Regions from separate parts of the Brachybacterium sp. AOP3-A1-3 genome, predicted to be linked through region 1. Evidence: riboswitches for the same ligand, from Rfam matches in the RefSeq annotation. Region 1 holds a riboswitch; each other region holds the start of a gene.
What was found. Region 1 has a riboswitch for thiamine pyrophosphate ahead of ACT3T5_RS11235 (bifunctional hydroxymethylpyrimidine kinase/phosphomethylpyrimidine kinase). Riboswitches for the same ligand answer to the same signal wherever they lie in the genome.

Region 1 (3,264 bases):
GCGATCGCGACCCGGGTGGTGCGGGTGCGCCCGAGCCGATCGGAGATGCGACCGAAGACGATGCCACCGATCGGCCGACCGAACAGCATCGCGACGACGATCAGGGAGCCCGTCGAGGCCGCCGCCGCCGCCGGACCGGCGAGCACGATCATCGCGGGGGCCAGCGCCGCGAGCGGGAGGAACACATGGATGTTGTCGATCCAGTTGCCGACCACTCCGGCCCGCAGTGCTGCCCGCCCCTGGGGAGGGAGTCGCTCGACATCGGATCGGGACGCTGCGAGGGCGCTCACCGTGCCCCATCCAGTGCGAGGTCGCGGAGGCTCTGCGCAGCCGGTTCCCCCAGGCGCAGCGCCTGCTCGAAGAACTCCAGCTCGTGACGGCATGCGACGAGAAAGGCGCGCAGAGCAGCGGAACGGGCCACCGGCGAGGCAGCGGCGAACTCCTGTTCGACCAGGTCGAGTGCCCCCTGCGTCGCGGTGACGAAGTCGGGATCGCGGTAGGTATCGAGCCAGTCCGCATACGGGTGGTCGCTCGGGACGGCCGGCAGCATGGCCCCGGTCTGGGCGTAGAGCCAGTAGCAGGGCAGCACGGCGGCCGCGGCGACGACCCGGTCCTCGCCGCGCGTCGTGGCCAGCAGGAAGTTGGTATAGGCACTGGTCACGGGCGAGATCTCGGGTTCCTCGCGGTCGCCGTTCCAGCTGCGGTGCAGGGCGGACTCGACCGTGAGGCAGTTCGCGGCGCCGTGCGCCCAGAACACCTGGGCTCCGGGGTCGCTCGAGGCTGCGGACAACGCTGCGAGCGCCCGGGAGTACCGGCGCAGATACAGCGCGTCCTGGGCGAGGTAGAAGGAGAACTCCCGGTCGGGAAGGCTGCCGTCGACCAGGGCACGCACGAAGTCCGAGTCCGCGACGGCACGCGCAAGGGGCTCCCCCGCCGCCCAGAGGGCACGCGTCCAGGGACCGGCCGGCGCGACGGCCGGCTCGACGGCGGACTCGAATGCGCCGGCCTCGGAGGGGGCTGAGGTGCCCGCGCGGAGACCGACTTCAACGAGGGCCTGCATGCCCTCCGGGCTCACGAGCCTCGCCGGGATCCGGCCAGGCACGAGCCAGGGCGTCGACTCCCCCGCCGCCTGGAGCCGACGGGCGCGGTGGGAATGGTCCACGGGACCGTGGCCTGTGCCGACGCGCAGCGCCTCCCCGTGGGCGATCGCCTCATGGAGCCACTGCGTGGCCCAGGTGAGAGCCGCCTGCGGGGCGTCGCCGCCTGCCAGCCGGGTGGCGAGCGCCGAGGCCAAGGAGCATCCGGTGCCGTGGGTGCTGGTCGAGGTCAGGCGCGCCGAGTCGACCCGATGCTCGAGGCCATCGGGTTCCACCCACGTGTTCGTCACCAGCGGGGCCTGGAGATGACCCGTCTTCACCACCACGGCGACCCCGGTCCGGGCGGCCCACTGCCGGGCCTGCTCGAGGGCTTCCTGCTCGTCGGCCGCGCGCTCTGCGCCCGTCAGTCGGGCGAGCTCCTCGATGTTCGGGGTGACCGCGGTGGCTCGGGCACAGAAGTCGATCATCGCCTGCTCCGCGTCGGGCTCCAGGAGGCTGTCCCCGCTGGTCGCGACCATCACCGGATCCACCACCAGGATCTGCTGCGGGTGCTCGTCGAGCCAGGCGGAGACGGTCGCGATGATCGCGGCGGTGCCGAGCATCCCGGTCTTGACCGCGTCGATCTGCACGTCATCGCTCACGGCGCGCAGCTGCTGGTCGAGGAACGCGACCGGCGGCACGTGGATGTCGCGCACCCCGCGGGTGTTCTGGGCGACCAGCGCGGTCACCACGCTCATGCCGTAGCCGCCGGCCGCGGTGATGGATTTGAGGTCCGCGGCGGTGCCGGCTCCTCCGGAGGGGTCGGTGCCGGCGATCGACAGCACGCGGGGAATTCGGGCAGGGTACGACGGAGCCACTGAGGACATCCCTTCGCTAGTACGAACTAGATCAGGTTCCACGGGTGTGATCTCAGCGCCGGACGGCGCACCCCGTGTCCGCGGGCCAGTATAGGCAGGCCGGCGGTCCACCCTGAAATGGGTCCGTCAGCGCCGCAGGCAGCATTCTGGGAGCCCGGAGAGGTGCATCAGACCTGGGCGGGCACGGACATGGTCGTCGTGATCGTCGAGACCGCGGGCCGCCTAGTGCCCGATGAGCTCTTCGTCGAGGTTCCTGCCGCCCGCGACGGCCCTGCCATGGGCTGAGCGGATCAACCCGAGGCGGCCGTCGCCGCGTCCTGGGCCTCCGGCAGCGCGTCGGCGGCGGTCGCCTTGCCGGTGAAGACCTCGGCGATGAGCGGGAGCGCGGCCCCTGTGCCCTCTGCCGACCGGTTCCCGGTCTCCGGGAGGGCCACGTCGTCGGGCGCCTCCGCGAGGAGGGAGACATCCACGCCGCCGGCCTTCCATTCCTCCTGCCAGACGCTGTGCAGGTCGCGGTGGGCCGGGATGCCGAGGCGGTTCTCCGCGAGCGGTCGCTGTCCCTCGACGCTCCCCAGCCAGCTCAGCAGCTTCCCGATCGCCTCCTCGCGCTCATCGTCGTCGTCGGGCGTGATCCCGACCGCCGCGACCGCATGCACCAGGGGGTGGGATCCCTCCGTCCCGGCGACCGGCGGATTGACGGACCAGGGGAACGCGTCCTTGATCCCGTCGGCGAGGACATGGAGGTCGTAGGTCCCCGTCTGCAGCAGACCGAGCTTGCCGTCCACGAACTGGCTCTGGCACAAGGCCTCGTCGGCGACCGCTTCGGCGCCGTCGGGCGCGAGATGGCCCGCCGCGAGGTCCGCGAGGTACTGCACGGCCTCGATCCCCTCCGGCGAGGCGAAGGTGAAGGTGCCCTCCTCGTCCTGCCATGCACCTCCGTGGCCGGCGATGAAGGGGCCCAGCACCGCCGAGCGGTCCGGGTGCGCGCTGAACCCGAACGCCGCGCGGGCGGCGGCGTCGAACCCGTCGTCTCCGGGATGCAAGCCCTCACCGTCCACGGTGATCTCGCGCGCGAGGTCGCGCAGGCCGTCCGACTCGGCGCCGGGCTCGAAACTCAGCTCCGCGGCGTCCCCTCCTGCGGCGTCGACGAGCTCCTGGTGGGCGACCAGGATGCTCTGGTCCCAGATCTGGGGCACGCCCCACAGGGCCTCGTCGATCCGGTAGAGATCGGTGGCGGTCTTCTCCCACTGCGCGGCGGCGTCGCCCACGACCTCGCCGATCTCGAGCAGCTGCCCGCTGGCATGGGCCTC
Region 2 (3,264 bases), on a different contig from region 1:
GCCCGCCGTGGACGGTCTCAGCGGACACGACGCTCCACGGCTGCCTGTGCGTCGAGCGGTGCGGCTCCGATCGCGAAGTCGTCGAGCACGCCCGTTCTCCGCAGGGCGCCGACGATGGTCCTCGCGAGCAGCCCGCCGAGCACGATCCCCGACAGCACCTGCACACCCAGGCGCAGCTCGAGCAGATCCTGCCCGTACCAGCCCATCCGATACGCGGTCCAGAAGAACACGAGCCCGGCGCCGAGGGCGCCCGACGCGGCGAACACGCCCCAGCCGAAACGGCGGTACTTGGTCAGGGCGAAGGGCAGCTCGCTGCCGATGCCCTGCAGCAGCGCCGAGAGCACCAGCAGCGGGCCGACCGGGCTGCCGAGGAACACCACCTCGACGACCGCGGCGATCAGCTCCGCGAGGATGCCGCTGCCCGGTCGCCGGAGGATCGCCACGGCGATCGGCCCCACGAGCAGCCAGGATCCGAACAGGACGTGCTGGGCGAGATCGCCCGCGGGGCCCATGGCGATCGCAAGGCCGTTCCATGCCTGGACGAAGATCCAGTACAGGAAGCCGAACACGACGCCGAGCACGACGACCAGCACGATCTCCCGCAGAGTGAAGCGGGCGCGCCTCCGGGACGGGGCTTCCTGCATCGCGGTCATCGCGTCACCTCGTCCAGGGTGCGCGTCGCGTCCAGGGTGCGCGTCGCGTGCGAGGGGCTGTTCAGCGAGATCGAGAGGTGGCTCGTCACGTGCTGGACGCCGCGTCCCACCAGCAGCCATCCGGCGATCGCCGTGGCCAGGACGTCGCCGACGTCGCCCTCGAGACGGGTCACGAAGTGCTCGGAGCCCCGGAAGGTCCCCAGCTCGCGGGCGTGATCGATCGCCGCGTAGATGTCCCGCATGTGGTCCGGGAGCGTGCCATCGGCGAGCACCTGATCGGCCAGCGGGTACAGAGCCCATTCCGCCGCGGCGTAGCGGCCTGTGCGGCGGGGCTCCGGCACGTCCGTTGCACGGGGTCCGGCCCCGCCGGGCAGCTCGCAGGCCACCTCCCCCGGGCATCCCCGGGACAGGAGCACGGAGATCGTGGCGTGGTGCTCGGTGCGGGCGAGATCCTCGGCGAGATCGATGAGATAGCGCTGCAGGTGCACCTCATGGCCGCCGATGTAGGTGGAGACGTCGCCGGTCTCGCGCACGAGGCCGGTCCCGTCGAGGCGTGAGAGGACGTCGAGCAGGAGCGGCGCGTAGTCGTCCGCCATCACGGCGACGGTCACCCGGGCGCCCACGCCGAACCCGAGCGGCGTCGCCGTGGGATCGGGGGAATCAGCGAGATCAATGGGGTCGACGGGATCGGCGGGATCAGTGGGGTCGGCGGGATTCTCCGGGACTGCGGGCGGGGCGCCGACGGATGCGGCAGACGCTGAGGTCATGGTCCGTGCCTTTCACGAAGGGCACGGGCACGCGGCGGATCTCGCCCGGCGGAGCTTCCTGCGCCGGCATGATCCGGGTCAGGTTCTACGGTCGGAGTTGGAGAACTCCCTCTCAGCCCGGCCTACCGGACTCCCGTGCACGGGGCCACTGTAGACGGGACCGCGGGCTCACCGACGGCCACGTTCACAGAACCCGTCGCCCGGGCCCTGGAGCGGTCGCGCGCGGCTGATACTTTCGGGGCCGGAACTCCAGGAGGGGAGCACAAGGATCGTGGGAAAGATGCAGATCCACGCCATTGCCGACGACGTCTTCATGGTCTCGGGGATCGCCTCGAACTGGACGCTGGTGCGAGAGGGCCGTGACCTCACCCTGATCGATGCGGGCTATCCGAAGGATCTGGGCGCCGTGATCGCCGCCGTCGAGCACATCGGGAACAGGGTGGAGGACATCCGGGGTGCCTTGATCACTCACGCCCATGTCGACCATGTGGGCGCTCTCCCGCAGCTGCAGGAGATCCATCGATTCCCGCTCCACGCCCATGAGCACGAACTGCCCATGCTCCGCGGCGAGGCCCATGAGCAGGCCACGGCCGCGGACGTCCTGCCGCAGTGCTGGCGGCCGCGCACGGCGCTCTGGACGCTCACCCTCCTGCGCGCCGGTGCGCTGTCCTCGATCCGGCTGCCGCAGACGCAGGCCGTGAGGACCGGTACGGCGCTGGATCTCCCGGGGGCCCCGGTCGCCCTGGCCTGCCCCGGGCACACCTCGGGCCACACCATCTACCACCTGCCGAGGGCAGGCGTCGTGCTCACCGGCGACGCGCTGATCACCGGGCATCCCGTCACCTCGCGCGTCGGGCCGCAGCTGCTGCCGGCGCTGACCGCCCACGATCCGGTCGGGCTCTACGACACCCTGGGCAGCATCGCGCAGATCGACGCCGACACCCTCGTCCCCGGTCACGGACCGGTCTGGCGCGGTCAGATGCGGGCAGCCGTCGCCGAAGCGCGCGCCTCGGCAGCGCCCGTCTTCACACGCCCTCGGCCCTGACCACCAGGTGCCAGGACGGCGGGACCGGCACCTTCCGTTCAGAGCTCAGAGCTCAGAGCTCGACGACGCCGTCCTCCGGCCAGTCGCGCACCTCGGTGCCCTCGGGCGAGAGCGCACCGGACTGGCGCAGGTAGATCGACCGGCCGCCCTCGCTGGCCACCGCATCGTGGACCGGCAGAGCCAGACGCGGGCGCACCGCGCGCAGGAAGTCGATGGTCTCGGACATCTTGGACCACGGCGCCACCACGGCGAAGGCCAGGGCGTCGATGCCGTGGAACTCCTGCAGGGGCTCCAACGAATCCCCCGTGATCCCGAGCTGCGGCCCGCCCCCGGCGGAGAGCACGAGGCCCACGTTGCCCACGCGCGGGATGTCGGGATGGATGATGGCGTGCTGACCGCCTGCCGCGACGATCCGCAGCGCCTCGCGACCGTCCAGTGCTGGGAACTCATGAGCCTCGCCCGCGCTGAGCGGCAGCAGGCGCTCGGTCGAGACCGCGGCGCCGTCCTCGCTGCTCTCGGCGAGCTGCGCGGCCGTCTCCGGCTCGGCGATCACGACCGCCTGCGCGCTCGCAGCCAGGACGTGGTCCAGCAGGCCGCGGTCGAGATGATCAGGATGCTGATGCGTGACGGCGACGGCGTCGACGCCCGCGAGCACCTCGGTGCCCAGCGTTCGCATGGCCTCGCCGCTGAAGATGCCGGGGTCCACGAGAACCCTCCGCCCGGCCATCTCGACGAGCAGGCAGGAATGGACGAGGTGACGGATCTTCATGGCTGCCTCCGGGGTCTGCGGAATCGGGTG
Region 3 (3,264 bases), on a different contig from region 1:
CGCGTCTCCGCAGTCGGTCGATCCGGGCCGGTTCAGCCACGCCGGTGTGGGTGGCTTCTCGATCACCTGGTGCTCGGGCAGCGCGGCGCGCACAGCCGCGATCGTCGAACGCTGGAATTCAAGAGCCATAAGCCCCAAGGTAGCGGGGCACCCGCCAATTGATGGGTGCCATCCCGTCGCTGCGAGGCGACGGCCTTCGGCGCGTAGCTCTCAGTCCTCGACGGTCCTGATCACCCGGGCCGGCGAACCGACGACGAGCGCTTTCGCCGGCACGTCCTTGGTGACGACGGAGGCGGCGGCGATGACGGCGTCGTCCCCGATGGTGACGCCGGGCAGGATCGTCACGTTCGCGCCGATCCACACGTTGTTCCCGATCGTCACGGGGGCCGGGTGGAGGTCGCCGCGGCGGCTCGGGGCGAGATCGTGGTTCAGGGTGGCGATCACGGTGTTGTGCCCGATGAGGCAGTCGTCGCCGATGTGCAGCCCGCCCTGGTCCTGGAAGCGGCAGCCGGCGTTGAGGAACACGCGCTTGCCCAGGTGGATGTTCTTGCCGAAGTCGGAGGTGAAGGGCGGGAACAGGGTGACGCTCTCGTCGATCTCACGGCCGGTGAGCTCGGCGAGCAGCTCTCGCACCCGGGAGGGTTCGTGATAGCCGCCGTTGAGCTCTCCGGTGACCTTCAGCGCCTCCTGGCTGGTGGCGTGCATGACCGCGTGCAACGGGGAGTTCGCCGGGATGGCCTGGCCGGAATCGAGGGCGTCCAGCAGGTCGGTGAGGGTCATGGGGCCGCCTTCCACGGAGGGTCGCGCCGGGGTGGCAGCGCCGCGACTCCCAGCGTAGCCAACACTGCCTGCGCGGACGCTCGACCGTCCTGACGCTCCAGGCCGACGGGCAGGGCACCTCGTCGCCGACCAGGCCCACCTCCCCCACTCCGGGATCGCAGTCCGGACCGTTCGCACGCGCCACACCAGATCCACTGCCTCCCCTCGCGGCCGGCGACCGCGAGGGGAGGCAGCGGCGAGCCGCTCGAGCATCCTCACGGTCGAGACGGGTGCTACTATCGTCGCCGATCCCTCGGGTGCCCGATGCAACGGGCTGAGATCGGACTGTCGCTGTCCGAGTACCGAATGAACCTGCCCCGGATAATGCCGGCGAAGGAAGAAGGAGAGCGCAGCGCTATGTCCGCACGCCCTGAGAAGTTCGCACGACCCGAGAACTACCCCACCCACCGCCTCGACGTGCTCGAGGATCCTGCCCATGGCATCCGTGTGCCCATCACCCGGGTCCTCCAGGACGATGCCCCCGACGGCACGGCGAACCCTCCTCTGGCGGTGTACCGCACTGCCGGTCCCGGCTGCGTACCGGAGGTGGGGCTGCCGCCGATGCGGGAGACCTGGATCGCCGAGCGCGGTGACGTCCAGGCATACGCGGGCCGAGACCGCGCCCTCGCCGATGACGGCCGCGGCGCCGTGCGTCGGGGCGAGGCTAGCGCCGAATGGCGCGGTGCCCGTCGCGCCCCGCTGCGCTCCCCCGTCGGCACCCGGGTCACGCAGATGCACTATGCCCGGCGCGGCGAGATCACCCCGGAGATGCGCTACGTCGCCCTGCGGGAGAACTGCGACGTCGAGCTGGTGCGCAGCGAGCTCGCCGCAGGCCGCGCGATCCTCCCGGCGAACGTGAACCATCCGGAGGCGGAGCCGATGATCATCGGGAAGGCCTTCCTGGTGAAGATCAACGCGAACATCGGCAACTCGGCGGTGACCTCGTCGATCGCCGAGGAGGTCTCCAAGCTCGAATGGGCCACCCGCTGGGGCGCGGACACGGTCATGGACCTGTCCACCGGGGACGACATCCACACCACCCGCGAGTGGCTGCTGCGCAATTCTCCGGTGCCCATCGGGACGGTGCCGATCTACCAGGCGCTCGAGAAGGTCGACGGGGAGGCGAATGCGCTGACCTGGGAGATCTTCCGCGACACCGTGATCGAGCAGTGCGAGCAGGGCGTGGACTACATGACCATCCACGCCGGGGTGCTGCTGCGGTACGTGCCGCTGACCGCGAACAGGGTCACCGGGATCGTCTCGCGTGGCGGGTCCATCCTGGCCGGCTGGTGCCTGGCCCATCACCGCGAGAACTTCCTGTACGAGCACTTCGACGAGCTGTGCGAGATCTTCGCCCGCTACGACGTGTCCTTCTCGCTGGGCGACGGGCTGCGGCCGGGCTCCCTCGCCGACGCGAACGATGCCGCCCAGTTCGCAGAGCTCGACACCCTCGCCGAGCTCACCGAGCGGGCCTGGGAGCACGATGTGCAGGTGATGGTCGAGGGGCCCGGACACATCCCGCTGCACCTGGTGCGCGAGAACGTGGAGCGGCAGCAGGAGCTGTGCCACGGCGCGCCGTTCTACACGCTGGGTCCGCTGGTCACCGACATCGCCCCGGCGTACGACCACATCACCTCGGCGATCGGCGCCACGGAGATCGCCCGCTATGGCACCGCCATGCTCTGCTACGTCACTCCCAAGGAGCATCTGGGGCTGCCGGATCGCGATGACGTGAAGACCGGGGTGATCACCTACAAGATCGCGGCCCATGCGGCCGACGTCGCCAAGGGGCATCCCGGGGCGATCGCCCGGGACGACGCCCTGTCGAAGGCGCGTTTCGAGTTCCGGTGGCGCGACCAGTTCGGGCTGTCCCTGGATCCGCAGCTCGCGCAGGAGTACCACGACGAGACCCTGCCGGCGGAACCCGCGAAGACCGCGCACTTCTGCTCGATGTGCGGCCCGAAGTTCTGTTCGATGCGGCTGTCCCAGGACATCCGCGACACCTACGGCGACGCCGCGGAGCAGGCGGAGATCGCCCGGGCCGGTATGGAGGCGAAGGCTCGCGAGTTCCGCGAGGCGGGCGGCACCGTGTACCTGCCGGACCCGTCGTTGCCCGCGGGTTCCGGGAGCGATGGCTGACGGCATCCGGCGGGCCGGCCCGGCGAGGACGAGATCGAGAACGTGGTCGAGACGCGGGTGCCCTACCGTGGGTCCATGACCACCGCCCGTCCGGCCCGCCGCTGGGCGCTCCGCCTGCTCGTCGTGCTGCTCGCACTCGTGGTGCTCGCCGTCGCAGCGCTCCTGGTGTGGAGCCGGTTCGAGATCATGGAGGCGGAGCCGGAGCCGGTCGGGCAGGTCCTCGAGGACTCCGGGATCAGAGTCACCGAGTCGAGTGCCTCACTGATCCTGCAGCCCGCGGGGACCGGGTCCTCCGGACCGAACAGA

Region 2: it holds a riboswitch for thiamine pyrophosphate, as region 1 does, so the genes downstream of both, ACT3T5_RS07695 (YkoF family thiamine/hydroxymethylpyrimidine-binding protein) here and ACT3T5_RS11235 (bifunctional hydroxymethylpyrimidine kinase/phosphomethylpyrimidine kinase) in region 1, are expected to answer to the same signal.
Region 3: it holds a riboswitch for thiamine pyrophosphate, as region 1 does, so the genes downstream of both, thiC (phosphomethylpyrimidine synthase ThiC) here and ACT3T5_RS11235 (bifunctional hydroxymethylpyrimidine kinase/phosphomethylpyrimidine kinase) in region 1, are expected to answer to the same signal.

Annotation. Positions count from the first base shown of each region.
Region 1 covers NZ_JBQSXM010000007.1:64,558-67,821, forward strand. Annotated here, with positions in the region: gene ACT3T5_RS11230 (MFS transporter) at 1-290, opposite strand, end outside; gene ACT3T5_RS11235 (bifunctional hydroxymethylpyrimidine kinase/phosphomethylpyrimidine kinase) at 287-1,921, opposite strand; TPP riboswitch at 1,946-2,039, opposite strand; gene ACT3T5_RS11240 (hypothetical protein) at 2,117-2,239, shown strand; gene ACT3T5_RS11245 (ABC transporter substrate-binding protein) at 2,245-3,264, opposite strand, start outside.
Region 2 covers NZ_JBQSXM010000004.1:108,203-111,466, forward strand. Annotated here, with positions in the region: gene ACT3T5_RS07685 (ATP-binding cassette domain-containing protein) at 1-28, opposite strand, end outside; gene ACT3T5_RS07690 (ECF transporter S component) at 18-653, opposite strand; gene ACT3T5_RS07695 (YkoF family thiamine/hydroxymethylpyrimidine-binding protein) at 650-1,420, opposite strand; TPP riboswitch at 1,459-1,567, opposite strand; gene ACT3T5_RS07700 (MBL fold metallo-hydrolase) at 1,701-2,465, shown strand; gene ACT3T5_RS07705 (MBL fold metallo-hydrolase) at 2,518-3,234, opposite strand.
Region 3 covers NZ_JBQSXM010000002.1:221,462-224,725, reverse strand. Annotated here, with positions in the region: gene ACT3T5_RS03815 (hypothetical protein) at 1-129, opposite strand, end outside; gene ACT3T5_RS03810 (sugar O-acetyltransferase) at 211-780, opposite strand; TPP riboswitch at 1,065-1,175, shown strand; gene thiC (phosphomethylpyrimidine synthase ThiC) at 1,177-2,958, shown strand; gene ACT3T5_RS03800 (hypothetical protein) at 3,034-3,264, shown strand, end outside.